4 regions of the Micromonospora trifolii genome follow, and region 1 is predicted to be linked to each of the others. Evidence: riboswitches for the same ligand, from Rfam matches in the RefSeq annotation. Region 1 holds a riboswitch; each other region holds the start of a gene.

The links. Region 1 has a riboswitch for cobalamin ahead of cobN (cobaltochelatase subunit CobN). Riboswitches for the same ligand answer to the same signal wherever they lie in the genome.
Region 2: it holds a riboswitch for cobalamin, as region 1 does, so the genes downstream of both, ACQRWP_RS14555 (acyl-CoA thioesterase) here and cobN (cobaltochelatase subunit CobN) in region 1, are expected to answer to the same signal.
Region 3: it holds a riboswitch for cobalamin, as region 1 does, so the genes downstream of both, ACQRWP_RS07740 (ribonucleoside-diphosphate reductase subunit alpha) here and cobN (cobaltochelatase subunit CobN) in region 1, are expected to answer to the same signal.
Region 4: it holds a riboswitch for cobalamin, as region 1 does, so the genes downstream of both, ACQRWP_RS07700 (CbtB domain-containing protein) here and cobN (cobaltochelatase subunit CobN) in region 1, are expected to answer to the same signal.

Annotation. Positions count from the first base shown of each region.
Region 1 covers NZ_CP191526.1:2,494,710-2,502,029, reverse strand. Annotated here, with positions in the region: gene ileS (isoleucine--tRNA ligase) at 1-34, opposite strand, end outside; gene ACQRWP_RS11645 (hypothetical protein) at 292-957, opposite strand; gene ACQRWP_RS11640 (hypothetical protein) at 994-1,479, opposite strand; gene ACQRWP_RS11635 (hypothetical protein) at 1,569-2,288, opposite strand; gene ACQRWP_RS11630 (RNA polymerase sigma factor) at 2,281-2,862, opposite strand; gene ACQRWP_RS11625 (hypothetical protein) at 2,989-3,324, shown strand; gene ACQRWP_RS11620 (MBL fold metallo-hydrolase) at 3,336-4,052, opposite strand; cobalamin riboswitch at 4,369-4,545, shown strand; gene cobN (cobaltochelatase subunit CobN) at 4,804-7,320, shown strand, end outside.
Region 2 covers NZ_CP191526.1:3,185,539-3,192,858, reverse strand. Annotated here, with positions in the region: gene ACQRWP_RS14570 (Dyp-type peroxidase) at 1-1,095, opposite strand, end outside; gene ACQRWP_RS14565 (copper chaperone PCu(A)C) at 1,119-1,721, opposite strand; gene ACQRWP_RS14560 (copper resistance CopC family protein) at 1,787-3,835, opposite strand; cobalamin riboswitch at 3,967-4,180, shown strand; gene ACQRWP_RS14555 (acyl-CoA thioesterase) at 4,378-4,824, shown strand; gene ACQRWP_RS14550 (zinc-dependent alcohol dehydrogenase family protein) at 4,939-5,931, shown strand; gene ACQRWP_RS14545 (hypothetical protein) at 5,980-6,300, shown strand.
Region 3 covers NZ_CP191526.1:1,715,124-1,722,443, reverse strand. Annotated here, with positions in the region: gene eno (phosphopyruvate hydratase) at 1-1,105, opposite strand, end outside; gene ACQRWP_RS07750 (MerR family transcriptional regulator) at 1,224-2,138, shown strand; gene ACQRWP_RS07745 (ribonucleotide-diphosphate reductase subunit beta) at 2,135-3,130, opposite strand; gene ACQRWP_RS07740 (ribonucleoside-diphosphate reductase subunit alpha) at 3,184-5,502, opposite strand; cobalamin riboswitch at 5,695-5,911, opposite strand; gene ACQRWP_RS07735 (enolase C-terminal domain-like protein) at 6,343-7,320, shown strand, end outside.
Region 4 covers NZ_CP191526.1:1,704,903-1,712,222, forward strand. Annotated here, with positions in the region: gene ACQRWP_RS07680 (TetR family transcriptional regulator) at 1-18, opposite strand, end outside; gene ACQRWP_RS07685 (MFS transporter) at 331-1,833, shown strand; gene ACQRWP_RS07690 (histidine phosphatase family protein) at 1,914-2,510, opposite strand; gene ACQRWP_RS07695 (CbtA family protein) at 2,507-3,280, opposite strand; gene ACQRWP_RS07700 (CbtB domain-containing protein) at 3,271-3,474, opposite strand; cobalamin riboswitch at 3,509-3,664, opposite strand; gene ACQRWP_RS07705 (amidohydrolase family protein) at 3,930-4,808, shown strand; gene ACQRWP_RS07710 (ABC transporter permease) at 5,127-6,134, shown strand; gene ACQRWP_RS07715 (ABC transporter substrate-binding protein) at 6,175-7,227, shown strand; gene ACQRWP_RS07720 (ATP-binding cassette domain-containing protein) at 7,227-7,320, shown strand, end outside.

The DNA.
Region 1 (7,320 bases):
CGTCCGGCACCGACGTTCTCCCTACACTCCACATCCGCTCGCGCGGGCATCAGCTCACTGCCCACGCGGGGACGAAGCGCCGGGCGTATGGCCAGGACTCCGCGGTACCACCCCGCTTGCGCCTCGACGGTGCAGGCGCCGCTCAATTTCGCGACGTGACGTGCCGCGACGTCCGGTTCTACTGGGGCGGCGCTGAGCTGCCCGTTCTTCCGGAGGCTCCCCGGTGATGGCCGGATCGGTGCCGATGCCGACCAGCATAGCTGTCCGTGCGTACAGCCCGTGGCCGGAGCGCTAGGCGTGCAGCCAGACGCGGAGGGGGCCGGTGGTGGTGAAGCCGGCGGAGAGCGCGGGCGTGAGGTCCGGGGCGGTTTCGTAGCCGACCAGCGGCGCGTCGGGCAGGGTGGCGCACACCGCCCGCCAGACGTCCCGGGGGTTGTCGGTGCGGGTGAACAGGTTGGAGACGCCGTACGGGCCGTCGCCGCTGAGCACCGCTCCGCCGATGATCACACCCCGGACGTCGCGGCGGGCGAGCACCCGCACCCGGGGGTCGGCCAGGAGCGCGGGCCGGAACAACTCCTCACCGCCGTGAACCGCCGCCCAGGACGCCAGCTCGTCGGGCGTGGTGATTGCGGCCAGCGGTGCGTCGACAGGTGGTGCCGACGGTGGCCGGTGGATCCACTGCGCGTCGAAGAGGACCCGGAACCCGTAGCCGGACAGGTCGAGGTCGGCGAAGCTGTCCTTCACCGACGCGCCGGGCCCGGCGTCGATCCGGGTCAGCAGGACCTCGGCGTCGACGCCCGGTCGTAGGGTGACCGCGTCCGGGTACCAGGGTGGCGAACGGTGGGGGACAGACCAGGCGTCGGCGTCGGTACGGCCGGTCAGCCCATGGCTGCCGCAGACGATGTCGCACCATTCGGCGTTGTTGCGGGCCGCCGCCACCCGCGCGTCCATGGGCATGATCGGCAGCCTAGGCGGCCCCCGAGGGTGCTGCTGTCAGGGGGCGTAGACCAGGTCCATCGTGTCGGTGTGCCCGGACCAGCGCAGGTCGAGGCGCCAGCAACCGGCCTGCGGCAGATCGATGATCGACGGACCGGGGCCGCCGGCGACCTCCCGGATCACCCGGGTGTCGGTGCCGTCCAGCCTCGCGGTGATCACCAGGGTTGCCGGTGCGGTCGGGTCGGGCGAGGTCGTGGCGGCACGGGCCACCCAGAGGATCTTGTTGTTCGACCCGTCCGTCCGGACCTGCCGCAGCGGGTGGGCGAACAGCACCGCCACGATGTCACCCTTCGCGCCGAAGACGTGCGGAATTCGCGCGTCCCCGCTGAACCCGGCGTCCGCCCAGTCGGGCAGCGACCCCGTCTCGATCCGCGCCGCGCAGGCGGCCGCGGTGCTCGCCGTGGCGGCCGCACCCGCCGTCGGAGTCGCGCCGCTGGTCGTGGTCGTGCACCCCGCCAGCAGGACCACCGAGGATGCCAGCATCAACCTGCCCCAGGAACCCATCTCGCCCCTTCCGGTACGCGTCGACAACTCGTCGCACCCTTCCGACACCGCCCGGGCCCGCCAGGTTCCTAACGCACGGAGTGCGCGATCTCGATCGCCTCGGCCTTGGTGAAGGTGCCCTCCAGCCGATAGCTCACGTCGTTGTCCTGCCAGATCAGGGTCGAGGCGGCCAGCCGGGCGGTCTCCTGGCGGATCCCGCCCGCCCGGTCCACGTAGGACAACACGTGTGGGCCGTCGACCCAGACGGCGAAGTCGCCGTTGACCTGGACCCAGTCCGCGCCCGGCGGGGTGACCTCCTTGTGGAAGGCCAGGTCGAGGTGACCGTCGAACGCGTCCACGCGCAGCGCACCCCCGTCGTAGAGCAGCGTCGCCACCCGGTACCGGCCCGTGGCGTCCGGGTCGGCGACCAGCACCTGCTCCGGCGGGCCCAGCATCGCCGGCAGACGGATCGGAAACCGCACCGCCCGTTGCGCCTCGTCCAGGGCCACTGCCCGCTGCCCGGGCAGCGGTGCCGCGGTGCCGCCGGGCGGCGTCGGGGCGGGCGAGGTGGCGATGCTGACCCCGGCGAAGCGCAGCAGCCCTGTGACGACGTCGGCGATGGCGGCCCGCGTCGGCGGCAACACCGCCACCAGCAGGGTGACGAGCGCCGCCGCGGCGAGCGAACGCCACCGGCGCCGCCGGGGCGCGGGCGTGCTGAGTCGTACGCGGACGCGGGCGGTCACGTCGGGCGGATCGGGAGTGTCCAGCCAGGCGGACAGGTCGCGCAGTTCCCGTTCGAGGTCACCCATGCCGGACCTCCTCACGGTCGAGCAGGCCGCGAAGCTTCGCCAGCGCCCTGGACGTGCGCGACTTCACAGTGCCCCGGGGCCAGCCCAGAGCAGACACCGTCTCCTCCTCGGTGAGATCGAGGAAGAACCGGCAGACGATCACCTCGCGGTCCCGTACCGGCAGTTGCCGCAGCGCCTGCACCAGCGACGCCCGGCGCTCCCCGGCGAGGACCGCGCCGACCGCGTCGTCCTCGGCGATCTCGGACGTCGGGTCCGCTGCCGCCGCCCGCAGGACGAGCCCGTCGCGCCGGCCCCGGGAGCGGTGCAGGTTGCGTGTCTCGTTGGCGACGATCGCGAGTAGCCACGACCGGAAGGACGCGTCGCCCCGGTAGCGGGACAGCTTCCGGTACGCCTTCACAAACGCCTCCTGGATGACGTCCTCGGAGTCCGAGCCCGCGCCGAGCAGCACCGCGGTCCGGTACGCGGACGCGGTGTGCCGGGCGACCAGGAGGTTGTACGCCTCCAGATCACCTGCCCGAGCGCGGGTGACGAGCGCCTCGTCGTCCAGGGGAGCCTCCGTTCGGATCACACTCATGACACCGCCCACCCGTCGCGGGTTCCACAGGGATTTCCCCGCGGGTCAGCTCTCTCCCATCCGGCGTGCAGCGTATTGCCAGGAATCGGTGCTGCACTGGAGGGGCATCGAGGAGAGGGGCGGGGCATGAGCTGGTTCAACCGCCGGTCACGGGGTGCCGAGGCGACCCCGACGAAGCTGGACCGGGAGGCGACCCGCGACGACCTCGCGGCGCTGGAGGCGTTCGTGGCCACTCGGCGCGGGGTGGAGTTCTACCTGGAGCCGGAGACGACCGCGACGGACACCACCGTGGTGGCGATCGCCCACGACGGCGAGTGGATCCGCCGCCGTACCGGAACGCCCCGCGCGGCCGGGGCCATCGCCCGCAAGCACGCGGTGCCGCTGTACGAGGCGGCGCGCACCGGCTACCCGGAACGGATGCGGACCTGGAGCCGGGCCCACCCGGAACGCCACTCCCGCTGAGGTTCGACCGCTCAGGCGCACCGCACGGCTGAGCGGGCCTCTTCGAGCGTCATCGGCTCCGCGTGGCTGGAGACGTACCAGTGGTAGGTGTCGTCGAGAAGTCGTCGAACCAGGTCGAGGTCGAGGCCGTCCTCCGGCCGGCGCAGGTGGGCCGGCGGTGGGTAGAAGCAGTCGCCCAGCAGCATGACCCCCGAGTCGGGCACCAGCACCACTGTCGAATCCGGTGCGTGCCCGCCCCCGACGTGACGTAGCCGAACTCCGACCGGCAGCTCGTCCCCGTCGGCGAAGGTCCGGGTCGGCGGCTGGATGGCGAAGCCGTCCCAGGACGCCATCGCGCCTGCGCGGGCTCGGAAGCTCGGGCCGAGACGGGGATCGGCGCGTGCCTGCTCGTGCAGGTAGCGGTGGCTCCACGGTCGGGTGGCCTCGGCGCGCAGCAGCGGCACCGCTGCCTCGTGTCCGACGATCTCGACCCCGGGCCAGGCGCAGGCGCCCCACACGTGGTCCCAGTGATGGTGGGTGTAGACCAGCCAGCGCGGTTTCGGTAGGCCGGCGGCGGCCAGCGCGGCCTGGATATCGCGGGCGTGCGCGGGGCTCTGCCCGGCGTCGATCATCACACTGCCGCGTTCGTCGGCGACGACGGCGACGCCGGCCTGGACCGCCTCCGGGTCCGGATCGCCCGGGCAGAGCCAGACCCGGCCCGCCAGATGATGGAACTGCGGAGCGACCAAGGTGATCGACCTCCGAGATTGATCGCGGACTTTGGTGCGGCGTTCGCCGATGTTAGGCCAGGGTGCCGCACGCCACCGTCCCCTCCGACGATCGGCGCAGGCCAGGGCGGGTGCTACCCCCTTTGCTCTGCTTGCCTATTCGCGCCAGGCACGGAGCGTCACTGGTGCCTACAGGTAAGCAGAGCAAAGGAGGGGCTGGCATTGATTCGGGGCATTGCGACCCACCGGTTGGCGGTCGAAGTAATCGGTGAAACTCGATGAGTGGCACCCGCCCGGTGGGGCTGGGCACGCGTTGACCGGCGGTGGAGGGGTGTGGCAGCATTCGCGGCCTGACGGCAGTGAAGGAAGTCGGTGCGAATCCGACGCGGTCCCGCCACTGTCACCGGGGAGCGATCCCCCCTCGTGAGTCACGGCCGTGTGTCTGCGGTTGGAAGGCCGGGGGAGAGCGTCGATCCGGAAGCCAGGATACTTCGGCCGTCGGGATGCACCCCAGGGCGTGGACACCCGAGGAGGACCCGATGACGCACGGCGTCTCATTCATCGACGATCATCGTCGTATTGCGCTCCAGGCAGTGCATTCCAAGGACACCGGCTACCGGCACCGTTGAGCTGATCGCCCGGCGCTGACCGGCCCGACGCCCACGTCGGTCCGCCGTTCGCGCGGGCCGTCGTACCGGCTGACGCCGTACCCACCCGCATCGCCCCGGTTGCCCCCGTGAGGGCCCCAGGGCGTCACTTTCCGGAGCCTGCCGTGCGCATCCTGCTGCTGTCCACCGCCGACACCGACCTGCTGGCTGCCCGCGCCAGCGGCGCCGACTACCGGTTGGCCAACCCCGCCCGGGTCACCGCCGAGGAGGTGCCCGCCCTGCTCGACGGGGTCGCCCTCGTCGTCGTACGCCTGCTCGGCGGTCGGCAGGCGTGGCCGGACGGCCTCGCCGCGGTGCTCGCCACCGGCGTGCCAACGGTCGTGCTCGGCGGCGAGGCGCTGCCCGACGCGGAGCTGATGGCCATCTCCACGGTGCCGTCCGGGGTCGTCACCCAGGCGCTGGCGTACCTGGTGGAGGGCGGCCCGGACAACCTCGGGCAGTTGGCCCGGTTTTTCTCCGACACGGTGCTGCTCACCGGCGAGGGGTTCGCCCCGCCCGCGCCCACCCCGGCGTACGGCGTGCACGGCGAACACCCCGCCGACCCGGACCGGCCCACAGTGGGAATCGTCTTCTACCGGGCGCACGCCCTCGCCGGCAACACCGACTTCGTCGACGTCCTCGCGGACGCGGTCCACAAAGCCGGCGGCAACCCGCTGCCGATCTTCTGCGGCTCGCTGCGCGGGCTCACCGCGGGCGCCGGCCCACTCGGGCTCTTCGCCCGCTGTGACGCGCTGCTGGTCACGGTGCTCGCGGCCGGCGGAGCGGTCGCCGCGGACGCCTCCGGTGGCGGCGACGAGGACGCCTGGGACGTCGGTGCCCTGGCCGCCCTGGACGTGCCGGTCATCCAGGCGCTCTGCCTCACCAGCACCCGCGCGCAGTGGGCCGACAGCGACGCCGGGCTGTCCCCGTTGGACGCCGCCATGCAGGTGGCCATCCCCGAGTTCGACGGCCGGATCGTCACCGTGCCGTTCTCGTTCAAGCAGATCGACGCCGACGGGCTCTCGGTCTACGCCGCCGACCCCGAGCGGGCCGCCCGGGTCGCCGGGATCGCGGTGCGCCACGCCCGGCTGCGGTACGTGCCGCACGCCGACAAGCGGGTCGCCGTGGTGCTCAGCTCGTACCCCACCAAGCACTCCCGGGTCGGCAACGCCGTCGGGTTGGACACCCCGGCCTCGGCGGTCCGACTGTTCGCCGCGCTGGCCGAGGCCGGCTACGACCTGGGTGACGCGCCACCGCCCGACGACGGCGACGCGCTGATCCACGCGCTGATCGCGGCCGGTGGTCACGACGTGGAGTGGCTCACCCCGGAGCAGTTGGCCGCCGCCGAGGCCCGGATACCGGGGCCGACCTACCGACGCTGGTTCGACCAGGTCCCGGCCGAGCTGCGCGAGCGGATGCGGGAGCACTGGGGTGAGCCGCCGGGCGAGCTGTACACCGAGGGCGGCGACATCGTGCTCGCCGGGCTGCGCTTCGGCAATGTGGTGCTGCTGATCCAGCCGCCCCGCGGCTTCGGGGAGAACCCGATCGCCATCTACCACGACCCGGATCTGCCGCCCAGCCACCACTACCTGGCCGGGTACCGCTGGTTGACAGCGCCCGTCGCGGACGGCGGCTTCGGCGCGGACGCCGTGGTGCACCTGGGCAAGCACGGCACCCTGGAGTGGCTGCCCGGCAAGGGCCTCGGCCTGGCCGCCGACTGCGCGCCCGACGCGGTCCTCGGCGACCTGCCGATGGTGTACCCGTTCATCGTCAACGACCCCGGCGAGGGCACCCAGGCCAAGCGGCGGGCGCACGCCGTGGTCGTCGACCATTTGGTCCCGCCGATGGCCCGCGCCGAGACCTACGGCGACCTGGCCAAACTGGAGCAACTGCTCGACGAGTACGCGACAGTGCAGGCCCTCGACCCGGCCAAGGTGCCCACCGTGCGGGCCCAGATCTGGGACCTCGTGCGCGCCGCCGAGCTGCACCACGACCTGCACGCCGAGGCGATGCCCGACGCGGACGACTTCGACGACTTCGTGCTGCACCTCGACGGGTACCTGTGCGAGGTCAAGGACGTGCAGATCCGCGACGGGCTGCACATCCTCGCCGACGCGCCCACCGGCGAGCCACGGGTCAACCTCATTCTCGCGGTGCTGCGCGCCCCGCAGATCTGGGGCGGCGCCCGCGCCCTGCCCGGACTGCGGCAGGCCCTCGCCGTCGCGTACTCCCTCGACGAGCAGGAGCTGCTCGCGTCGCCGGGACAGCGACTGGCGCTGCCTGCGGCGCTGACCGACGTGGTGGACGGGCCGGCCGGCACCGCCGCCGACGCGATCGACCTCATCGAGGCCCTCGCGCGGCGGCTGGTCGTCGGCATGGAGACGCTGAACTGGGCCGTGGACACGGTGGACGCCGTGGTGACCGAGGTGACCGGTCAGCCGCTCCCGGACGTCGCCGCGGTGCTGCACTTCGCCGCCACCGAGCTGGTGCCCCGACTGGACCGGACCACCGACGAGCTGACCAACACCCTCGGGGCGCTGGACGGGAGGTTCGTGCCACCCGGCCCGTCCGGCTCACCAACCCGGGGGCTGGTCAACGTGCTGCCCACCGGCCGCAACTTCTACTCCGTCGACCCGAAGGCC
Region 2 (7,320 bases), 690 kb from region 1:
CTGGATGGGCAGGTACTGCCGGGCGATGTCGGCCTGGTAGGACGTGAAGATCAAGCCGGTGTCGGCGTGACCCTCCGCTGTCGGCGCCCCGTCATAGTTGTAGGGCCGGCGCAGGATCTTCAGCCGGTCGTCGGTGACGTGGGCGCGGGTCATGTGCGAGAAGTCGGGGATGACGGTGAGGCCGTTCGGGTCGGTGGCGGCGAAGTCGGGCTCGTCGTGTTCGGCGGTGCCGGTGAGCGGGGCGCCGGTGTCGAGCCGTCGCCCGACGGCGAGTTCGCGGTCGGTCCGGCCGAGCAGGTCCCAGGTTTCCATGTTCATGCTGATCCGCCGGAGCACCAGTGTGGTGCTGTCGCGCAGCCACGCCGGGCCGTCCGGGACCCAGAGCGCGGTGTCCATCGGCGCGCCGGGTCGGGGGTTGGCGGTGCCGTCGAGCTGACCGAACAGGTTGCGTTGGGTGTGGCCGCCCGGCTCGACACCGGGGCTGCGCCGGAAGCCCTGCTGGACCCACCGCACGGTGGCGAACGGTCGGCTGTCCTTGATCAGGACGCGCTGGGCGTGGGCGACGGAGATCGCGTCGTCCGCGCAGATCTGGAGCAGCAGGTCACCGCCGGACCAGGCCGGCTGGAGCCGGTCGATGCGGAACGACGGCAGGTCGCTGACCGATGCCGGCCGGCGGTCGTCGACGCCGGCCGCCCGGTAGAGGCCGGGCCCGAAGCCGAAGGTAACTGTCAACCGTGCCGGCAGCAGCCCGAGTTCGGCCTCGGTGTCGGCCAGCGCAGGTCGGCCCTGGGTGAGCCGGGCGGCGTCGTCGGTGAGCAACCGCAACATCCGACCCAGGGCGGCCCGGTCGACGCCGGCCCGCAGGATGAGCGCCACGAACGACGCGTGCGCCTGTGGTTCGGTGGCCACCCCGGCCTGCCGGGTGCCGTGGAACGGCTCGACCAGGCCGCCGACGGTCGCCACGGGCGTCGTGTCGGCAGCCGTCGTTGGCGGCGGTCCGGTCCTCCCCACACGGGTGGCGGCGATCGCGGCACCGCCGGCCAGTGCTCCGCCGGCGGCCAGGGCTCCGCCGGTGAGCAGGCCACGCCTGCTCACCGGCCGGACAGGTGGTGTCTGCGTCACGATGCCGGGCTCATGCTCATCCCCGGCGTGGCGCTCACGCCGGGCATGGGCTCGCCGTGTCCGGGGGCGTAGCTCTCCTGCGCGCCGGTGAACGGCTTGGCCACCGCGCGGAACTCCTGGGTCTTGCCGTCGGCGAAGGTCAGGGTGAAGGTCAACTCATCGCCGGCCTGAACGGGCTTGGTGAGGTTCATCAGCATGAGGTGGTCGCCGCCGGGCTCCAAGGCATGCGTGCTCCTGGCCTTGATCACGATGCCGCCCTGCTTCTGCTGCATGACCATCTTGCCGTCCTTCATGGCCATCTCGTGCAGCTCCATCGGCGACAGGGAGGTCGTGGCACTCGTCACCGTGACATCGGCATCACCATCGTTGACCAGGGTCCCGAAGGCCGCCGTCATGCCCTTGTCAGCCGCCTTCACCCACGGGTCACGAATGCCGATCACGCCAGCGTCCGGGTTGGCCGAGGCCGACGCGGACGGGCCCGCCTGCGCTGTCGACGGAGAGTCGGACGAGCCGCAGCCGGCGACGCCCACCGTCAGGATCGCGGCGGCGAGGACGGCGGCCGAGCGGCGCCGTGAAGCGTTTGGGCTGGTGGTGCGCATGTGTTCTTCCTCCGATGGTTGCTGCTGGGAGGTTGGTCGGCCGCAGCTCGGAGAAAGTTCCGGACTCAGGGAACGTTGATCGTGAACTCCCCGGTGTGCACAGTGCCGGCGACCTGGAAGTCGAAGAAGGCTCGGTACCGGCCTGAACTCGGCGCGGTCAGCCAGAACTTGACAGTCCCGTCGACCAGCTCCTGCTCGGGGTGGACGTGCACGTAGCCGAGATCACCCTCGCGAACCACGACCAGGTGCCCGTACGCGCCCAGGTACCGCTCCAGCTGCACCGGTACGGTCGGGTCGGCGCTGACCTGGAAATGGATCGGCGCCGTCACCCCCACCGTCGGGGTGCCGGTCATCGACACCGCGTACGGACCAGCCGTCGCCTGCGCCTGCGCCGGCGGCAGTGCGGTCGGGCTGTGCGCGCCGGGCACGATGTGGTCGACGCCCAGCACGAGCGGCTGCTGCTTGCCGTTGGCCGCGGTGACGGAAAAGTCGGCGAAGACGCGGTAGCCGCCGGGTCGGGCCAGCGTCAGGGGGACGCTCCAGGTGCCGTCGGGCGCCATCGTCGGGTGCAGGTGCTGGTAGCCGGTCAGGTCGCGGCCCACCACGATCATGTGCAACGGCTTGTCGTGTACGACCGCGAAGGTCGTTGCCGGCTGCCGGTCGGTCCCGACGATGCGGAACCGGTAGTCGGCGCGTACACCAGGGGGTTGGGACCGCTCCAGCGGTTGCAGGGTGTACCCACCGGCGCTGACCGTCGTCCCGGTCGCCAACGTCGCGCCCGTCGCGTCGTCACCCCGATGCGTGTGCGGCCCCGTACCGGCCGGGTGCTGGTGCCCGTCGGTCGCGGAGCCCACCTGGCCCGAGTCGGGCGATCCACCGGCTGCCGGTCGTGAATTGCCGGTCGTCGGACTCTCGTCGCCGGTGCCGATACGGGCCAACCCGAACCCGGCCAGCAGGGCGATCACCAGCCCGCCGACGAGCAGCGCCAGGTGGGTGTTGCTCAACCGGGACCCCGGCGTCGCGCCGGCGAGGTCCGTGTCGGGCCGTGGTCCGGGGTCGGCCGTCAGCTCGCCGTCCGTGCTGGCGAGGGCCTTGGTCACCTGATCGCTCGACGTCGGATCGACAGTGACGCCCGTGCGGGCCGTGACGACCGTGTTGCCCTTGCGCTCCGCTGGCACGGTGGCGGGCCGCCGCTTGTCGCTCGCGCTACGCGCGACGACGCCGGTCGCCGCGCCGGCCTTGCCCCCGCCGGTCTTGTCCCCGGCAGCCTTGCCGCCGACGGTCTTGCCAGTGCCGGCCCTGTTCGTGGTACGGGCGCCACCGCCGCGTCGACCGGAGGTCGCCGCCGAGGTACGGCCCCGGCCGGTGGGTGTGCCGGCGGATCGGCGACGCCAGACGACGAACCCGGCCACCGCTCCGACCGCCGCAATCGCCGCCGCCCAGCCGGCCCAGGCCAGTGCCCCGGGACCGCTCTCCTCGGTCGACCCGGTCGACGGTGCCGCCGCAGCCGGCGGGGTCGACGGATCATCCGCGGTGGTCGGCACCGCCGAGGCCTGCCCGGACGAGTTGTGCTGCTCGGTGGCGGCCACCAGCGCCGGGTCCGGTTGAGTCGACGGCGGGCTCCACCCCTTCGGCGCTGCCGTCACCCGCCCGTCGTAGCGGAAGGTCAGGGTGCCCCGCACGGTGTCGCCGTCCGAGGCGACCGACAGGTAGCTCACCGAGTACTGGCCCTTGGCGGGCAGATGCGCGACGGCCACCACGGCCGGGAACCCCGTCGTGTACTCCCGCGGCTCGAACTGCCCGTTGACCAGGAAGTACTCGCGCACCGGCTTGTCCAGCGGCTTCGGCTCCCCGTACGACCAGCCGTTGTCGACCCGGGTGCCGCCCGGGGCGGTGATCGTGAAGAACGCGTTGGCGGCGGCCTTCTCGGTGAAGAACAGCCGCACCTCGGTCACCGGCTCGCGCACTGTGGCGCCGCTCGCCGGTGTGGACATGGCGAGGGTCCCGTGCGCTGCGGCGGGCTGGGCGGACGCGAGGAGGGCGACCGCCGAGGCGAGGAGGAACGCGAGGAGGCCCGAGACCACCCGCCCGCAAGTCTGGGGGAGACGACGCATCTGGATATCCTCACCCTCGCGAGACTTTTTTCAAGAGGTGACGATCTTCTTCCTCAGATGGCAAAAGTTGACGATCAGGCCATCCGTCGCCGCGGCAGGACGCCCCGGGTGGACACATTCCCTGGCCAGCTATGCTCGCCGACGGCGCTGGTTCGCCCCGTCGTGACCGGCTGGGCGTCGTAAGAGGGAACCCGGTGGAAATCCGGGGCTGCCCCGCAGCGGTGAGTGGGAACGACCGCCGTCATCAGCACTGGGCCAGTGGCCTGGGAAGCGACGGCCAGTAGGGGACCGGCGCGACCGGTCAGGCCCGCGAGTCCGAAGACCTGCCGGCGCCGCGTACACAACCGTGTGCGCTGCCGTCGGCCTCGCGGGTGGGCTGAGCGGGTGACGGGCCGTGCGTGTGGTGCACGGCCAGGTCCTCGCCAGCGTCTGTCCGCGACCCGGCGGTGTGGTTTCCCGAGGGACGGACTACCGCTGTGCACGACACCACCACCATCGCCGGCCGAGCACCGTCGGCGTCGCACCTGACCCTTTCGCAGATCATGGACCAGCACCACACCAACCTGATGGGTACGGTCCACGGCGGCCGGATCCTCAACCTCATCGACTCCGTCGCCGGTGTGGTCGCTGCCCGGCACTCCGACGGGCCGGCGGTGACCGCCGCCATCGACGAGACGGCGTTCCTCCGCGCGGTGCGGGTCGGCGACGTCGTGCACGTCGACGCCCGGATCACCTGGGCCGGCCGCAGCTCGATGGAGGTGGCCGTCAAGGTGACCGCCGACCGGTGGGACCGGGCGGTGCCGCCCACCGACGTGGCCACCGCCCACCTGGTCATGGTCGCCATCGACGACGACGGCCAGCCTCGGACGGTGCCGCCGCTGCTGCCGGAGACCGATGGGGACCGCCGACGGTACCGGGAGGCGGAGATCCGCCGGAAGCACCGACTGGCACTGCGACGCGCGCTGCTCGACGGTGCCGAAGACGACTAACCCGCGCTCGGCCCGCCTGTCGCGGCGCGGGCGCGGGCGCGGTCCAAGGAACCCGCCCCGCCGCCTGTCCGGTCGGATAGCGTCCACGTGAAGCCTCGATCACGGAGAGTGTGGATGGTTATGCGCGCCGCGTTGTTGCGGGAGTTCGACGTTCCGCTGACGGTCGAGGAGATCGATAAACCCACCCCCGGGCCCGGCCAGGTGTTGGTGCGGATCGTCGCCAGCGGCGTCAACCCGCTCGACACGAAGATCCAGGCAGGTAAGGCCGCGCACGCGCGTGTCGAGCTGCCCGCGGTGCTCGGCCTGGACCTCGCCGGCGTCGTCGCGGCGGTCGGCGCGGAGGTGACCGGGTTCGAGCCGGGGGACGAGGTGTACGGGCTGTGCGGGGGCGTCGGTGACCTACAGGGTTCGCTGGCCGAGTACGCCGCCGTGGACGCCCGGTTGCTGGCCGTCAAGCCGAGGAGCCTCTCGATGCGGGAGGCCGCCGCGTTGCCACTGGCGGCGATCACCTCCTGGGAGGGGTTGGTCGACCGGGCCGAAGTCCACGCCGGGCAGAAGGTGCTGGTGCACGGCGGTGCTGGCGGTGTCGGATACGTGGGCGTGCAGCTTGCCCAGGCGCGCGGCGCCGAGGCGTACGCCACGGGCGGGCCGGCGAGCATGCGGGTGATCGAGAGCCTGGGCGCCGTGCCGATCGACTACACCACGAGCAAGGTCGAGGAGTACGTCGAGAGGTACACCGGCGGCGAGGGGTTCGACATCGTCATGGACAACGTCGGCGGCGCGACGCTCGACGCCTCGTTCGCGGCGGTACGCACCTACCACGGGCACGTCGTCAGCGCGCTGGGCTGGGGCTCACACTCGCTCGCCCCGTTGTCGTTCCGAGGCGCGACCTACTCCGGCGTGTTCACCCTGCTGCCGATGCTCACCGGGCGGGGCCGCGAACACCACGGCGACATCCTGCGCGAGATCGCGACGCTGGCCGACGCCGGCGCGCTGCGCCCCCGACTCGATGAGCGCCGGTTCACGCTCGACACGATCATGGACGCCCACCACCTGGTCACCGGCGGCACCGCCGAGGGCAAGGTCGTCGTGGACGTCGCCGGTTGAGCCAAGCCGTTCGTACACACCGCAGCGGTCGTCAGAAAGAATCCCGGGGTGAGCTGGGATGAGTTCTTGTGGCACATGGATCACCGATTGGGCATGTACGTCGGGATGCCAAGGTACGACCGCGCGTGGTCCATGCTGACGGGATTCGCCCTGGCGCGCGGTCAGGGCGAGCTGGCGGCGTTCCAAGAGTGGATGTCCGCCCGCCATCGCGGCAGCAGCCTTGCCTTCTCATGCCTAGTGCTAGCGGAGACCTTCGGTGATGGTGCTACCGATGACCGCTTAGCAAGCGATGCTGACCACTTGCTGGCCGTCGCGAAGCTCTGCGAACTTTTCCGGGAGTTCCTCAAGCAGCACGCTCGAACGCCATAGCACTAGCGGCAGGAAGGATGCCCGTCCCGAGCGGGTGACTAACTGAGTGACGACCACGACGGACGCCGGTGGACAAACATGCACGGCTGAGGATCGTCGCAGCAGTAGCCCGAGACCGGCAGCAGGTCAGAGAGCCGTGTTAGTTGCCTGGGGGTCGAGGAGTCTGGGGCTCTTGCGATGCGTCGGGCGCAGTCGTGCGAAAGGCCGCCACCGGCTGGCTAGGTCGCCATCCCTTGCCCAGTGCCTTGCGAATGACTGCCGCGACCTCCGATGGAAGAACGGGGATCGACGGGCCGCCGGTCCAGTTGCTCGGGTGGTCCTGGGGCATGCTAACGAGCAGTACGCTGCCCTTGCAGTCGGCTTGCTCAACGGCGAAAGCGAGTGGTCGCTCACCGAGCGCCTGAGCATAGGTTGGTCTTCCGCGCACTCGCCACCTATAGACGACGCCGTCGACCGTGACGAGCCGAGAGCCCTTTTTGGTCAACGCCACGTCGATCCCCTCGCCATCGGATGCCGGTGCCGGCCGCTAACCACGCCATGCCGGCGGGCGGGCAGGGCACAAGACACCGTCACGTCTTCAGGCGGCCACCAACGATGGCAGCCGGAGACGTCGGCGGACTCGCTCGTACGGATCAAGGCATCATCATGGACGTCCTGGACGGTGACGACGCTGCCACCATCGCCAGATGCGCCTTACAAGCGAGGGGGTCCGACGGCCACGACGGGCGCTGTCACCGGTTGGCTCCGGAGCGCTGAGCCAGTCGGAGAGGCGGGCGGGCCAGTCTTCGTTCCCGAAGTCAGCTCCGACTAAGAGATCACGCCAGTCCTCTCTGGCCAGACTTGAAGCATCGTCGAGCTTGTCGAGTCGGCCCTGAGCGAGGCGCACCACCGCTGCAAACATCCGTTCCGGGTTCTGACGAGAGTCCGCGACTAGTTGATCGAGGCTGTGCAGCCTGCCCACGACCACGTCGGCGTGGTGGGGAAAGTCGGCGTCGATGCGGCGTCGGAGTCGAGGAGAGA
Region 3 (7,320 bases), 780 kb from region 1:
CCCCGGATCGGTGCGACATCACCACCCGGTACCCCGCCTTGTGTGCGGCGTCCACCGTCGCCAGGGTCTCGGTGAGGGTGCCGATCTGGTTGACCTTGACCAGGATCGCGTTGGCGTAGCCGCCGTCGATCCCGTCGCGCAGCCGGTCGACGTCGGTGCAGAAGACGTCGTCGCCGACCAGCTGCACGCGCTCCCCCGCCATCGCCGTCAGCCGCTTCCAGCCGGCGATGTCGTCCTCGGCCATCGGGTCCTCGATCGAGCTGATCGGGTACCGGGAGACCAGGTCGAGCATGTAGTCGATGTGCTCCTCGGCGGTGCGCTGGCGTCCCTCGCCGACGTAGTCGTAGACGCCCGCGCGGAAGAACTCCGAGCTGGCCGGGTCGAGGCAGATCAGCACGTCGACGCCGGGCTGGTAACCGGTGTCCTCGATGGCGCGCAGCACGAACCGCAGTGCCTCGTCGGCGTCCGTGACGTTCGGCGCGAAGCCGCCCTCGTCACCGACGTTGGTGTTGTGCCCGGCGGCGGCCAGGGACGCCTTGAGGGTGTGGAATACCTCCGCGCCCATCCGGACCGCCTCGGCGAAGGTCTGCGCTCCGACCGGGGCGATCATGAACTCCTGGAAGTCGAGCGGATTGTCGGCGTGCGCGCCACCGTTGATGATGTTCATCATCGGCACCGGCAGCAGGCGGGCGCCGACGCCACCGACGTAGCGGTACAGCGGCTGCTCGTGGGCCAACGCCGCCGCCTTCGCGGTCGCCAGCGACACCGCCAGGATCGCGTTGGCGCCCAGTCGACCCTTGTCCTTGGAACCGTCGAGAGCGATCATCGTCTCGTCGATCAAGGCTTGGTCCTCCGCGTCGAGCCCGAGCACTGCGTCGGCGATCTCGCCGTTGACCGCGGCGACGGCCCTGCTGACGCCCCTGCCGTGAAAACGCGTCCGGTCCCCGTCGCGCAGCTCGACCGCCTCGTTCGCCCCCGTCGACGCGCCGGACGGCACGGCCGCCCGGCCGGCCGACCCGTCGGCGAGGACCACGTCGGCCTCCACGGTCGGGTTGCCCCTGCTGTCGAGGATCTGCCGAGCCCGCACCAGACTGATTGCCGTCATCACACACTCCCTGCTCAAGCCGCCTTTTCGCAGCCAGACTGGCAGGAAACGGCGGCCCTGGCACCGCGACGATGGACACGTTGACCCGTACCCCGGGGTGCGGGTTTAGGGTCGCGGGATGCGGGTGGGTGAGTTGGCACGCCGGACCGGAACCACGGTCCGGGCACTGCGGTACTACGAGTCGGCCGGGCTGGTCGTACCTCGGCGGCTGAGCAACGGCTACCGCGAGTACGACCCGATCGCCGTGCGGCTGGTGGCGCAGATCCGCGAGCTGATGGCGCTCGGCCTCACCGTCGAGGAGACCCGTCCGTTCGTCGAGTCGATCGCCGATGGTTCCGACGACACCGACGTGTGCGCGGCGGCGGTGGCCACGTACCGCAGCACCATCACCAACCTGCAGGAACGGATCGGCAAGTTGACCGCCCAGCGGGACGCGCTGGACGCGCGCCTGGACGCCGCCGCGACCCAGGTCGTGCCCGGCAGTCCCGCCGAAGGCGCCGACCCCACCGCGCTGGTCGGCGTCAGACTGCCGCCGCTGTCCTTCTACGGCACCGACGGCCGCCCGGTCGATCTCGGCGCGCTCGGCCCCGGGCGCAGCGTCATCTTCGTCTACCCACTGACCGGCCGACCGGGCGTCGACCTGCCCAACGGGCTGCTGGAGATCCACGGCGCCCGCGGCAGCACCGAGCAGGCCGCCTGGTTCCGCGACCACCACGCGGAACTCCGCGCAGCCGGCGCCGCCCGGGTGTACGGCCTGTCCGCGCAGTCGACCGGGTACCAGCGGGAACTCGCCCACCGGCTGCGGCTGCCCTACCCGCTGATCCCCGACCCGAGGCTGACCCTGGCCGACGCACTGCGGCTGCCAACCCGCACCGCGGGCGACATGACGCTCTACGAGAGGCTGACCCTGATCGTCGCCGACGGGAAGGTCGAACACGTCTTCCACCCGATCCCGGACCCGGCGTCGCACCCCCTGCACGTGATGCGGTGGCTCACCAAGCGACGCCAGGCCCCCGGATCGGCTGCCGCCTAGAAGTCGTCGTCGAAGGCGACCGTGCCGGTCACCCCGACCTGGTACGCCGACACCCGCCGCTCGAAGAAGTTGGACAGCTCCTGCACGTCCTGCAACTCCATGAAGCCGAACGGGTTGCTCGACCCGTAGTGCGGCGCGATGCCGAGCTGGGCGAGGCGGCGGTCGGCGACGTGCTGGAGATACTCCCGCATGTCGGCCAACGTCAGACCGGGCACCCCGTGGCCCACCAGGTCCTCGGCGAACTGCACCTCACACTCGACGGCCTCGGTGAGCATCCGGCGAACCTGGTCGGCGAGGTCGTCGTCGAACAGGTCCGGCTCCTCGGCGCGGACGGTGTCGACGACGTCGAACGCGAACGCCATGTGCATGGACTCGTCGCGGAACACCCAGTTGGTGCCCGAGGCGAGGCCGTGCAGCAGGCCGCGGGAGCGCAGGAAGTAGACGTACGCGAACGCGCCGTAGAAGAACAACCCCTCGATGCAGGCGGCGAAGCAGATCAGGTTGAGCAGGAACGTCCGTCGGTCCTCGCGGGACCGCAGCTCCCGCAGGTCGCTCAGGGAGTCGATCCACCGGAAGCAGAACTCGGCCTTACGACGGATCGAGGGGATGTTCTCGATGGCCGCGAAGGCCTCGAAGCGCTCGGTCTCGTCGGGCACGTACGTGTCGAGCAGGTTGAGATAGAACTGGACGTGCACGGCCTCCTCGAACAGCTGGCGGGACAGGTAGAGGCGGCCCTCCGGGCTGTTGACGTGCTGGTAGAGGTTGAGCACCAGGTTGTTGGCGACGATCGTGTCACCGGTGGCGAAGAACGCCACCAGGCGGCTGACCAGGTGCCGTTCGGCCGGCGACAGCTTGTCCAGGTCGGCGAGGTCGGCGTGCAGGTCGACCTCCTCGACCGTCCAGGTGTTGCGGATCGCGTCGCGGAACCGGTCGAAGAAGTGCGGGTAGCGCATCGGGCGGAGAGTCAGGTCCATCCCGGGGTCGAGCAGCATGTGCGTGGTCCTCGTGTCGGTGGTGCCGGCGTCGGTGGTGGCTTCGGCGGGGGTCACTGGCAGGCCTCGCACGACTCGGGGTTCTCCAGCGAGCAGGCCAGCGCCTCCGCGTCGACGACGACGGGTGCGACAGTGCTGACGGTGGCCTGCTGGATCCGCGTCGCGGGGCGCGAGCGCAGGTAGTAGGTGGTCTTCAGCCCGGCCTTCCAGGCGTACAGGTACATCGAGGAGAGCTTGCCGATGGTCGGCGCGGCCAGGAACAGGTTCAGCGACTGGGACTGGTCGATGAACGGGGCGCGGGCGGCGGCCAGGTCGATCAGCGCCCGCTGCGGCAGCTCCCACGCGGTGCGGAACAGCTCCCGTACGCCGGCCGGCAGTTCGGCGATGTCCTGCACCGACCCCTCCGCCCGCTTGATCGCCGAACGGATCCGCTCGGTCCACAGACCGCGGGCCTTCAGCTCGCGTACCAGGGCGGTGTTGACCTGGAGGAACTCCCCCGACAGGGTCTCGCGCTTGAACAGGTTGGACACCTGCGGCTCGATGCACTCGTAGCACCCGGCGATCGAGGCGATGGTCGCGGTCGGCGCGACCGCCACCAGCAGCGAGTTGCGCAGCCCGTACGCCTCGACCCGCTCGCGCAGCGCGTCCCACCGCGCGGTCTGCGTACCCTCGACACCCCACAGATCGGGCTGGAGCTGGCCCCGCGCGGCCCGGGTCTGCGGGTACGCCGGGTGCGCGCCGAAGTCGCGCGCCAGGTCGGCGGAGGTCTCCAGCGCCGTCAGGTACAGCTCCTCGCTGATCCGGGTGGACAGCTCCCGGGCGGCCGGCGAGTCGAACGGCAGCCGCAGCGCGAAGAAGACGTCCTGTAGGCCCATCAGCCCGAGCCCGACCGGCCGCCAGCGGGGGTTGCTCGCCGCCGCCTGCGTGGTCGGGTAGTAGTTGATGTCGATGACCCGGTCGAGGAAGGTGACCGCGGTCCGCACCGTGGCGCGCAGCCGCTCCCAGTCGATGCCGCCGGCGGTGAGGTGGGCGGCGAGGTTCACCGAGCCGAGGTTGCACACGGCGGTCTCGGCGTCGCTGGACACCTCGACGATCTCGGTGCAGAGGTTGGACAGGTGCACCACATTGCCCGGCTCGGCGGTCTGGTTGCAGAGCCGGTTGGCGGCGTCCTTGAAGGTCATCCAGCCGTTGCCGGTCTGGGCGAGGGTCCGCATCATCTTCCCGTACAGCTCCCGCGCCGGGACCTGCCGCACGTAGCGCCCCTGCGCCTCGGCCTCCCGGTACGCGGCGTCGAACCGCTCCCCCCACAGGTCGGGCAGCTCGGGTACCTCCTGCGGGTCGAACAGCGACCACAGCTCGTCGGCCTCGACCCGGCGCATGAACTCGTCCGGGATCCAGTTGGCCAGGTTGAGGTTGTGGGTGCGCCGGGCGTCCTCGCCGGTGTTGTCCCGCAGTTGCAGGAACTCCTCGATGTCCGGGTGCCACGGCTCCAGGTAGACGCAGGCCGCGCCCTTGCGCCGGCCACCCTGGTTCACCGCGGCGACGCTCGCGTCCAGCGTGCGCAGCCACGGCACGATTCCGTTGGACTGCCCGTTCGTGCCCCGGATCAGCGCCCCCCGGGAGCGGACGCGGGAGTACGCAATGCCGATGCCACCGGCGAACTTGGACAGGTTGGCGACCTGGGCGTACCGCTGGTAGATCGAGTCCAGCTCGTCGAGCGGGGAGTCGACCAGGTAGCAGGAGGACATCTGGGTGTGCCGGGTACCGGAGTTGAACAAGGTCGGTGAGCTGGGCAGGTAGGCCAGGCTGGACATCAACCGGTAGAAGTCGACCGCCTCGTCGGCCGTCCGGGACAGGCCGCAGGCCACCCGCAGCAGCCAGTACTGCGGGGTCTCCAACACCAGGCGGCTGGTGGGGTGGCGCAGCAGGTAGCGGTCGTACACCGTGCGCAGGCCGAAGTACTCGAACCGGCGGTCGCCGTCCGGGTCGATGGCGTGGTCGAGCGTCGCGGCGTGTGCGGCGACGAATGCGGCGGTGTCGTCACCGATCAGGCCATCGGCGTGGCCGACCCGGATCGCCGCGCTGAACGAGGTGATGCCCTGTCGACGCACTTCCTTGTCGACGTAGCCGGCCAGCAGCCGCGCGGCGAGGCGCGAGTACTGCGGCTCCTCACCGATCATCTCGGCGGCGGTCTGGATGGACAGCCGGTCCAGTTCGGCAGTGGTGGCGCCGTCGTAGAGGCCGCTGATGGTACGGGTGGCCACCCGCATCGGGTCGACGTCGGTCAGGTCGTCGGCCCACCGCTCGACCGCCCGGACGATCTTGTTCACGTCCACGGGTGCGGTGCCGCCGTCGCGCTTGCGGACCTGCATCGGCGTCCGCCGCAGGGCCGCGTCGCCGCTGGCCGGGACTACCTCGGTGACTGTCACCACTCGCTCCTCGGAGTTCGAGACCTGGTGGCCCGGACGCGAGGAGACAGACACCGACGGACGCCACGCCAGCCCGGCGTGGGTCAGGTGGCGTCAGCCGTCCCACGCGGCCTCGGACCGCCGCCCACCCGGGTGCGGGTACGCGGCGCGCTGGCAGGTCTTCGGACTCGCGGGCACGACCGGGCTCGCCGGTCTCCTACTGGCCGTCGCTTCCCAGGCCGATTGGTGGCCCAGTGCTGATGACGGCGGTCGTTCCCACTCACCGCTGCGGGACAGTCCCGGATTTCCACCGGGTTCCCTGTTGCCTCGACCGCCCCGGATGAGCGGTCGAACCAGCTGCGCTCGACACCATATATAGGGACGCAGTCGTTGTCACACCCCACATGTCGGTCTCGGGCGTGTCGGTGCCGACTCGGTGACCACCGTCACCAACCCGGCCGAGCACGCCACGCCGACCGACGCCAGGCACCGGAGACGGGGCCCTCCACGCGGGTGTCGACAATCGACAAAGATTTGACGTATCGAGACTGCGGTGCCGCAGGCCACACCCATATGCCGCCGTCAATGCCCTGGGCTGAGGCGGAACATCCAATCTCCACGGCCGGCCACCCCCGTCACCTTCGCCCGCCAACCGGCACGATGGGCGGTAAGGCGGATCGACCCAGCGGCGCAAACATCATATGTCTGCGGGCTTGCGGTGATCGACATCGTTGACTCGCTGGAGCAGCCCTCCGTATACTCCCAGTGATCATCTGATCTTTAGCCTAGCCGGGCGAGGAGCGCATGCCGCAGATCACTGCCGTCACCGTCGAAGACGTCCGCTTCCCCACCTCCCTGACCGCTGACGGTTCAGACGCCATGAACAAGGACGGCGACTACTCGGCGGCCTACGTCATCTTGCACACCGACGGCGTCGACGGCGTGGGCGCGCCACTCGCGGGGCACGGCCTGACCTTCACCATCGGTCGCGGCAACGACATCGTCGCGGCGGCGGCAGTCCACCAGGCACAGCGCCTGGTGGGCCTGGACGTGGCGACGATGGCAGCGGACATGGGCGCGGTCTACCGCCTCCTCACCTCCGACTCGCAACTGCGCTGGCTCGGACCGGAGAAGGGCGTCGTCCACCTGTCCCTCGCCGCCGTGTTGAACGCGTCGTGGGACCTGGTCGCCCGGGTCGCCGACAAGCCGCTGTGGCGGCTGCTCGTCGACATGTCCCCCGAGCAACTCGTCGACATCGCGGACCTGCGCTACCTGTCCGACGCCCTGACCCGCGACGAGGCACTGGCCATCCTGCGAGCCAAGGAGGGCACGAAGGCCACCCGCCTCGCCGAGCTCGACCGGACCGGCTACCCCGCCTACACCACCTCGGCGGGCTGGCTCGGCTACGGCGACGACAAGCTGCGCCGGCTGTGTCAGGAGGCGGTGGACACCGGCTACGGCTACGTCAAGCTCAAGGTGGGCGCCAACCTCGACGACGACATCCGCCGATGCGCCATCGCGCGGGAGATCCTCGGGCCGGATCGCAACCTGATGATCGACGCCAACCAGGTGTGGGACGTCGGTCAGGCCATCGAGTGGGTCATCGCCCTCGCCCAGTTCAAGCCACTGTGGATCGAGGAGCCGACCAGCCCCGACGACATCCTGGGCCACGCGGCCATCCGCCGCGCCGTCGCTCCGATCGGCGTCGCCACCGGCGAACACTGCCACAACCGGGTGATGTTCAAGCAGCTGTTCCAAGCCGAGGCCATCGACTTCTGCCAA
Region 4 (7,320 bases), 790 kb from region 1:
AGGCGGTTCTGCTGTCACGACGCGTCCTTCCTTCGCTCTGGCTCGGTGGCGGTGCTGTCGGCACTCGGGCCGCCCCGACCGCGAGGACATCGCTGGCAGCGGTGTTGCTCTCAGGCGGTATACCACCGAGTCATATCTATACCGCTGAGGTATATCGCTCTCCGAACCGCGCCGCCGGTCGTCGCCCGTCCGCAAGTAAACATATGTTGACTTTCCGGCGGATGCAAGCTCCAGAGCGGCCGGGGGGTGACGTAAACGACTGTTGACATAGCCTCCCGGCTGCGCATACTGGCTAAGTCAGCAAACGTTTACATCTAGTTCGGGGATTTCATGACCCACACCATCGAGGAGTCGACCGACCTCGGCTCCCCGCCCGGCGCCGCCCCGCGCGCCAACAGCACCCTTCTGGTGCTGTACCTGTCGCTGGGCGGCCTGGCGTTCGCCGTGCTCCAGTCGCTGGTGGCGCCCGCGCTCTCCACCATCGGAAGGGACCTGGGCGTCTCGACCGGAGACATCAGCTGGGTGCTCACGGCGTACCTGTTGGCCGCCTCGGTGCTGACGCCGATTCTCGGACGTCTCGGTGACATGGTCGGCAAGCGTCGCGTCCTCATCGGCGTCCTCGCGGCCCTCGCCGCGGGCACCCTGCTCGCCGCCCTGGCTCCCAACCTGACCGTGCTGATCGTCGCGCGGGCGCTGCAGGGAGCCGCCGGAGCGATCCTGCCGCTGTCGATCGGCATCGTCCGCGACCAACTGCCCCGGGAGAAGGTCGGCGTCACCGTCGGCCTGCTGTCGGCGATCTTCGGGGTCGGCGCCGGTGTCGGCATCGTGGCCGCGGGCCCGATCGTGGAGCACCTGTCGTGGCACTGGCTGTTCTGGCTACCGCTGGTCCTCGTCGTCGTCGCGCTGCTCGGGGCCATCTTCGGGATGCCCGAGTCGCGGGTCCGCACGCCCGGGCGGCTCGACATGCTCGGCGCGGCCATCCTGTCGGTGTCGCTGGTCTCGTTGCTGCTGGCCGTGAGCAAGGGACAAGGCTGGGGCTGGACCGAGCCGAAGACCATCGGCCTGTTCCTGCTCGGCGCGGTCGCGATGGTGGTGTTCGTCCGGGTCGAGCTACGGGTACGCGAGCCACTCATCGACATGCGCCTGATGCGGATTCGCGGTGTCTGGGCCACCGACCTCGTCGCCCTGATCCTCGGTTTCGCGATGTTCGGGACGTTCGTGTTGGTACCGACCCTGCTGCAACTTCCCGCCGCCACCGGGTACGGGTTCGGCAAGACGGTGTCCCAGGCGGGCCTGTTCCTGCTGCCCACCGTCCTGATGATGGTGGTCTTCGGTCCCCTCGCCGGTCTGCTGGACCGACGCTTCGGTCCCAAGGTTCCGATGTTCCTCGGCACGGTCGCGGTCGTCGTCGCATTCGCGCTGCCGGCGCTCGCGCACGGCGCGACCTGGCAGGTGCTGCTCTCCGGGGTGCTCACCGGCGCCGGCATCGGCCTGGCGTTCGCGGCGATGTCCAACGCCATCATCGAGAGCGTCCCGGCCGGGCAGACCGGCGAGGCGAGCGGCGTCAACACCATCGCCCGCACCATCGGCAGCAGCATCGGCGCGGCGGTCGTGGCGGCCGTCATCACGTCGAACAGCACCCCTGCGGGGCTGCCCACCGACGCGGCGTTCACCGCCGGCTTCTGGGTGTGCGCGGGCGTCGCGGTCCTGGCCGTCTTCGCGGCACTCGCCCTGCCCTCGGCGCGTCGCCGTCACGAACAGGCCGTCGCCGCCGGTGTCGACGACCTTCCGCCCGAGCCGGTCGAGCTGCACCTGCCCCACCGGCACCACTGAGCAGGCGGTTGACCGTCGCCGAACGAGCGCAGGCCGTGTCCACTGCTGGTGGGCACGGCCTGCGCCGTTCTGGTGCGACCTCAAGCTGCTCGCGGCGCGCCCAGCCGAAGGTGCCAGCGCGTGCCCTGGCTGGCGAGCCGGACGACCGCCAACGGCTCCACGTCCACCTGCCGGTACGTCGCCAACGGAAGACTAAGGGCGTGCACCACCGCGACCCGGATCACCACTGGGTGGGTGACAGCGATGACGCGCCCACCGGCCCGGTGCTGCTCGTCCAGCCACCTGCCGACCCGATCCCGCACGGCCGTGACGGACTCACCGCCGTGCGGCGCGGAGTCCGGTGCGGACAGCCAGTCGTGCAGCGCCTGCGGCTGCGTGCCAGCTATCTCCGCAAGCGACCGTCCGGACCAGTCCCCGTAGTCACAGTCGGCCAACGCCGTCTCGATCGTCGGCAGCAGGCCGAAGGCGTCGGCGGTCTGTCGGGCGGCCGCCGCGGGGCTGGACAGGCAGGTGGCGTTCACGCCGAGGGGCCCACGCCGGTCTGCGCCCGCGCGGGCCTGGGCGAGTGCGGCACGCAGGCCACCCTCGTCCAGGCCGTCGTCGGCGCCGCCGAAGCGGGCCCCGCGCAGAGCGGCGGTGTGACCGTGGGCGACCAGCCGGAGGCTGGTGCCGGTCACGTGCTCGGCAGTGCGGTGCCGGCCCGGCGACGCCGCTCGTGGTGCATCAGGGCCGCGAACAGCAGGCCGATGCCGGTCCAGAGCACGACCTGGGTGCCGAGCGAGGCCAGTCGGAAGCTCCACAGCAGGGTCGCCGGGAAGTCCGCCGGGACCTCCTGAAAGGACGGCATCACCACGTACGACACTGCCGTGACCAGCAGGAACCCGCCCACGGCCGCGGCGGCGCGCAACCACGTCGGTGCCTGGGCGCCGACCGACCGGTAGCCCAGCGAGCCGGCCCACACGGCCACCAGCCCGAGCACCACCATCAACAGGTAGGTGACGGTCCGTTGGTTGATGGTGGCCGGGTCGCCGACCGCCGGCGGGTTCGCCGGGTACTTGAGGAACGGCACGATCACCGCGCCGAGCAGCGCCGCGCCGGCCAGCAGCAGACCCGACCGCCCGTCGTCGTCGCCGCGCCGCCGCCGCCGGGACAGCAGGACGTACGCCGTGGCCAGCAGGCCACCCATCGCGGCCCCGAACAGGCCGGTGGCCAGGAACAGGCCGCCGCGCTGACCAGTGCGGCTGACCAGGGCGTCCTCGTGATCGTGCGCACCAGCGGCGGCGGGCTCGGCGTGCGACGCCGCCTCCTCGATGGCGATGGCTGCCTCGACGTGCGGTTCGCCAGCGACGTACGCGAACGCCCCGGCGAGCAGACCGGCGATCAGGCCGGCCAGCAGCCCGCGAACGAGGACGGCGACGAACGGGGGAGTGGTGGTGTTCAGTGGCACGGGACACCCAGCAGGTGCCTGCCGTCGTGCATCAGCTCGTGCAGGTACATCCCGCTGCGCGACACCGCCCCCTGGTCGAAGGCGACGAGGTACGCCAGCAGGGTGAGCACGGCAACGGTCGCCAGAGCCGTCCACAGCAGACGGGCACTGCCAGCGGGGTGCACCACCGGCTGGCTGGAAGCGGAGCTAGACATGAATACACGAACCTCCCCAGGGATGACGCGTCCCCATCGCAAGGCTGCGGACGACCGAGCGTCCTGGCTCGCGGCCCCCAGTTGTGGTTGAGGAACCGCTCACAGTGGCGCGACCGCGCCGGATTCACACCGGCTTCCCTCGCGTCGCCGCAGATAGTGGGTCGACGGTATCGGTGCCGCCTCAGGCGGTCAACCCGGACGCCGCGCCCCCGGAGACGTCTGAATATCGGTACGTCAGCGAGGCGGACCAGCCGCAGGTGCCAGTGGATTCGTCAGACCAAACAGCGACACTGCCGGAAGCCGGTCGTGGCGCGAGTTCCGCGACTCAACAACAGTCTGTTACCGCTAACATGGTCAACCTGCCAGATCGACTCTGTGGCTCCGGGTTGACCCGGGGGTTCGATCAGCGGCTGGGCGGGGTGTGGTGTGGACGAGAACGCGCCAGGACGGGTCCGGTGACGACCGGCGAGGTCGCGCGACGATCGGGCATCGTCGACGCGCACCATCACCTCTGGGTCCGGGCGCGGCACCCACAGCCCTGGATCGATCCGCAGACCATGGCCGCGATCGACGACGACTTCACGCCGGTCGAGCTCGCCCCGGCGACCCGGGCCGCCGGGGTCACCCAGACCGTGGTCGTCCAGTCCGTCGCCGTTCGGTCGGAGACGCCCGAGCTGCTCGGCATCGCGGCTGACGACCCCCTCATCGGCGGGGTCGTCGGTTGGGTCGACCTCACCGCCGCCGATGTCGACCGCCGCCTCGCCCGACTACGCAGGGCGCGCGGCGGCGAACGGTTGGTCGGGATCCGCCACCTGGTCCAGTCCGAACCCGACCCGACCTATCTCGACCGCCCCGACGTGCGGCGGGGCATCGCCACGGTCGGTGCCGCCGGCCTCGCCTTCGACCTCCTGGTGCGCCATCGTCAACTGCCGGCGGCGACCCGGCTCGTCCGCGACCTGCCCCAGGTGCGCTTCGTCCTGGACCACCTCGGCAAGCCTCCGCTCGGGCGCGCCGATCTCGGTGACTGGCGGCATGACCTGCGGGCGCTCGCGGCCGAGCCCAACACGACGGCGAAGCTCTCCGGCCTGGTGACCGAAGTGGACGGCGGTTCCTGGACGACGGCCGGCCTGCGGCCCGCAGTCGAGCACGCCCTGGACGTGTTCGGGCCGGATCGGCTGATGTTCGGCTCGGACTGGCCGGTGTGCCTGCTCGCCACCTCGTACACCCGCTGGGTCACCGTCCTCGGTGACCTGCTGGATCCGCTGTCCGACGACGAGCGGGCGGCGATCTGGCGCCAGACCGCCGGACGGGTCTACCGGCTGGCTTCTTCCTGAGCGCAGCGGCTTCCGAACTGGGGACATAGCATGTTATCGATAACATGCTAGCGACGGCAGCCGATGTCGATTTGGTCAGACGTATGCCTTCGGTGGTGCAGGTAACGATGGCAAAACATGCCGGCAAGACCTTGGCAACATACGTGAATGCGTGGCAAGGTAACGCCTGATCGTGGGAAACATCCGACCTATCTCCAAGGGTTGTGCGGGCACCAGTCGCACTGCCGTCCGAGCGGGGTTGGTCGCTCACAGGCGTTCGGCTCGTCGGCGGGTCCCCGTCGGACGCCGGCGCCACGCTTGGGGAGGTCAGGTCCGACGATGAGTAGCGCCGAGGCAACCGCCGGCACGCAGCGCGGCGAACTCAGCGACTGGTTCCGGGAACGGATCTCCCACGCCGTCTCCGAGTTCACCGCCGCGACCGCGCTGGTCGTCCTCTTCATCGCCCTGACCTTCGCGAGTCCGTACTTCCTGACAGCGGACAACCTCTTCAACATCGGGGCACAGACAGCGGTGATCGCCATCATCGCCACGGCCCAGACAATGGTCATCATCACGAAGGGCATCGACCTGTCCGTGGGGTCGGTCGCCGCGCTCGCCGGCGTGTTGGGCGCGATGGTCGTGCGCGACCTCGGCTTCTCGCTCTGGGCGGCGACGGCGGTCGCGATCGGCGTCGGCGCGCTGGCCGGGCTGTTGAACGGGCTGCTGGTGACGGTGGCCCGGATTCCGCCGTTCATCGCGACCTTGGGGACGATGTCCGTGGGCCGCGGCCTCGTCTTCATCATCACCGGAGCGGTCGGCGTCTACGGCCTGCCCCGATCCTTCCAACTGCTCGGCAACGGGCAGATCCTCGGCATTCCGTTCGCCGTGGTGATCACCGTCCTGGTCGCCGTCGGGGTCGCCTTCCTGCTCTCCCAGACCCGCTTCGGTCAGTACACCTACGCGATGGGCTCCAACCTGGAGGCGGCCCGCCGCTCCGGCATCCGGGTCGGGCGGCACCTGACCGGGGTGTACGTGCTGGCCGGCGTGCTGGTCGGGCTGGGCGGCATGATCGCCGCGTCCCGGGTCAACTCCGGCCAGCCCAACTACGGGATCTCGCTGGAGCTCGACGTCATCGCCGCCGCGGTCATCGGCGGAGCCAGCCTGTTCGGCGGGCAGGGCCGGGTCGTCGGGACCATCATCGGCGCGTTCCTCATCGCCCTGGTACGCAACGGCGCCGTCCTGCTCGACATCAGCATCCACTACCAGCAGGTGATCGTCGGCGTGATCATCTGGGCCGCCGTCTACTTCGACCAGTACCGCCGCCGGCGGCTGGAATCACGGGGTTGACATGCCATTCCGAGAGTCCGAACGAGGAAGGACACACACCATGGCACACACCACCACCAGCCGGCGGACGCGAGGACGACTCCTGCGCGCGCAGGCGATTCTGGCCGCGGCCGCGGCGACCGCTCTGCTCAGCGCCTGCGGCGGGGTCGAGGTCCGTGACGGCGGCGACGGCGCGACCAAGGACGCGAGCGGCCCGTTGAAGCTCGCCGTCGTACCCAAGGCGGTCGGGGCCGACTACTGGAACACGGTCAAGGCGGGCGCGGAGTGCGCCGCGCAGCGCGCGGGGGACGTCACCGTCCAGTGGGACGGGGTGACCACCGAGACCGACGTCGAGGGTCAGGTCAACCTGATCCAGAACTTCGTCACCAAGAAGGTCGACGGCATCGTCTACGCGGCGACCGACTCCAGCGCGCTGGCGCCGGCCACCGACAAGGCGCTCGGCGCCAACATCCCCGTCGCCATGATCGACTCTGGCACGAGCCCGCAACCGTCGACTGTGCCCCTCTTCGCCACCGACAACCGCGCGTCGGCGACCGAGGCGGCGAAGCTGCTCGCCACCGAACTCGGCCCCGGCAACCACGAGGTGGCGCTCGTCGAGTTCCAGCCCGGATCGCAGACCAACACCGAGCGGGTCGACGGCTTCAAGGCCGGCCTCGCCCAGTACCCCAACCTGAAGCTGGTCGGCCAGCAGCCGAGCCGCAGTGACGTCAACGAGGCCCGACGGGTCACCGAGAACATCCTCACCGCCAACCCCAAGCTCGCCGGCGTCTTCGCGGCCAACGAGCCGAGCGTGCTCGGTGCCGCGCAGGCCATCCAGGCGGCCGGCAAGTCCGGCAAGGTGGTCATCATCGGCTGGGACGCGGCCCCGGACGAGATCGCCGGAGTGCGCAACGGCCAGATCTCGGCACTGGTCGTGCAGAACCCGTTCAAGATGGGCTACTTCGGCGTCGACAAGATGGTCAAGCACCTCCGGGACAAGGCGCCGCTGGCATCGGCCGACACCGGCGTCACGTTCGTCACCAAGGAGAACATCGACTCGGCGGAGATCAAGGCGGTGCTCGAGCCCAGCTGCGCCAACCCGCCGGTGCAGTGATGGGCGGCATTCCAACGGCCACCGCCGACAGCGATCAGCAACCCACCGAGACGGAACCGCCGGTCCTCGAAGCCCGCGGCATCGTCAAGCGGT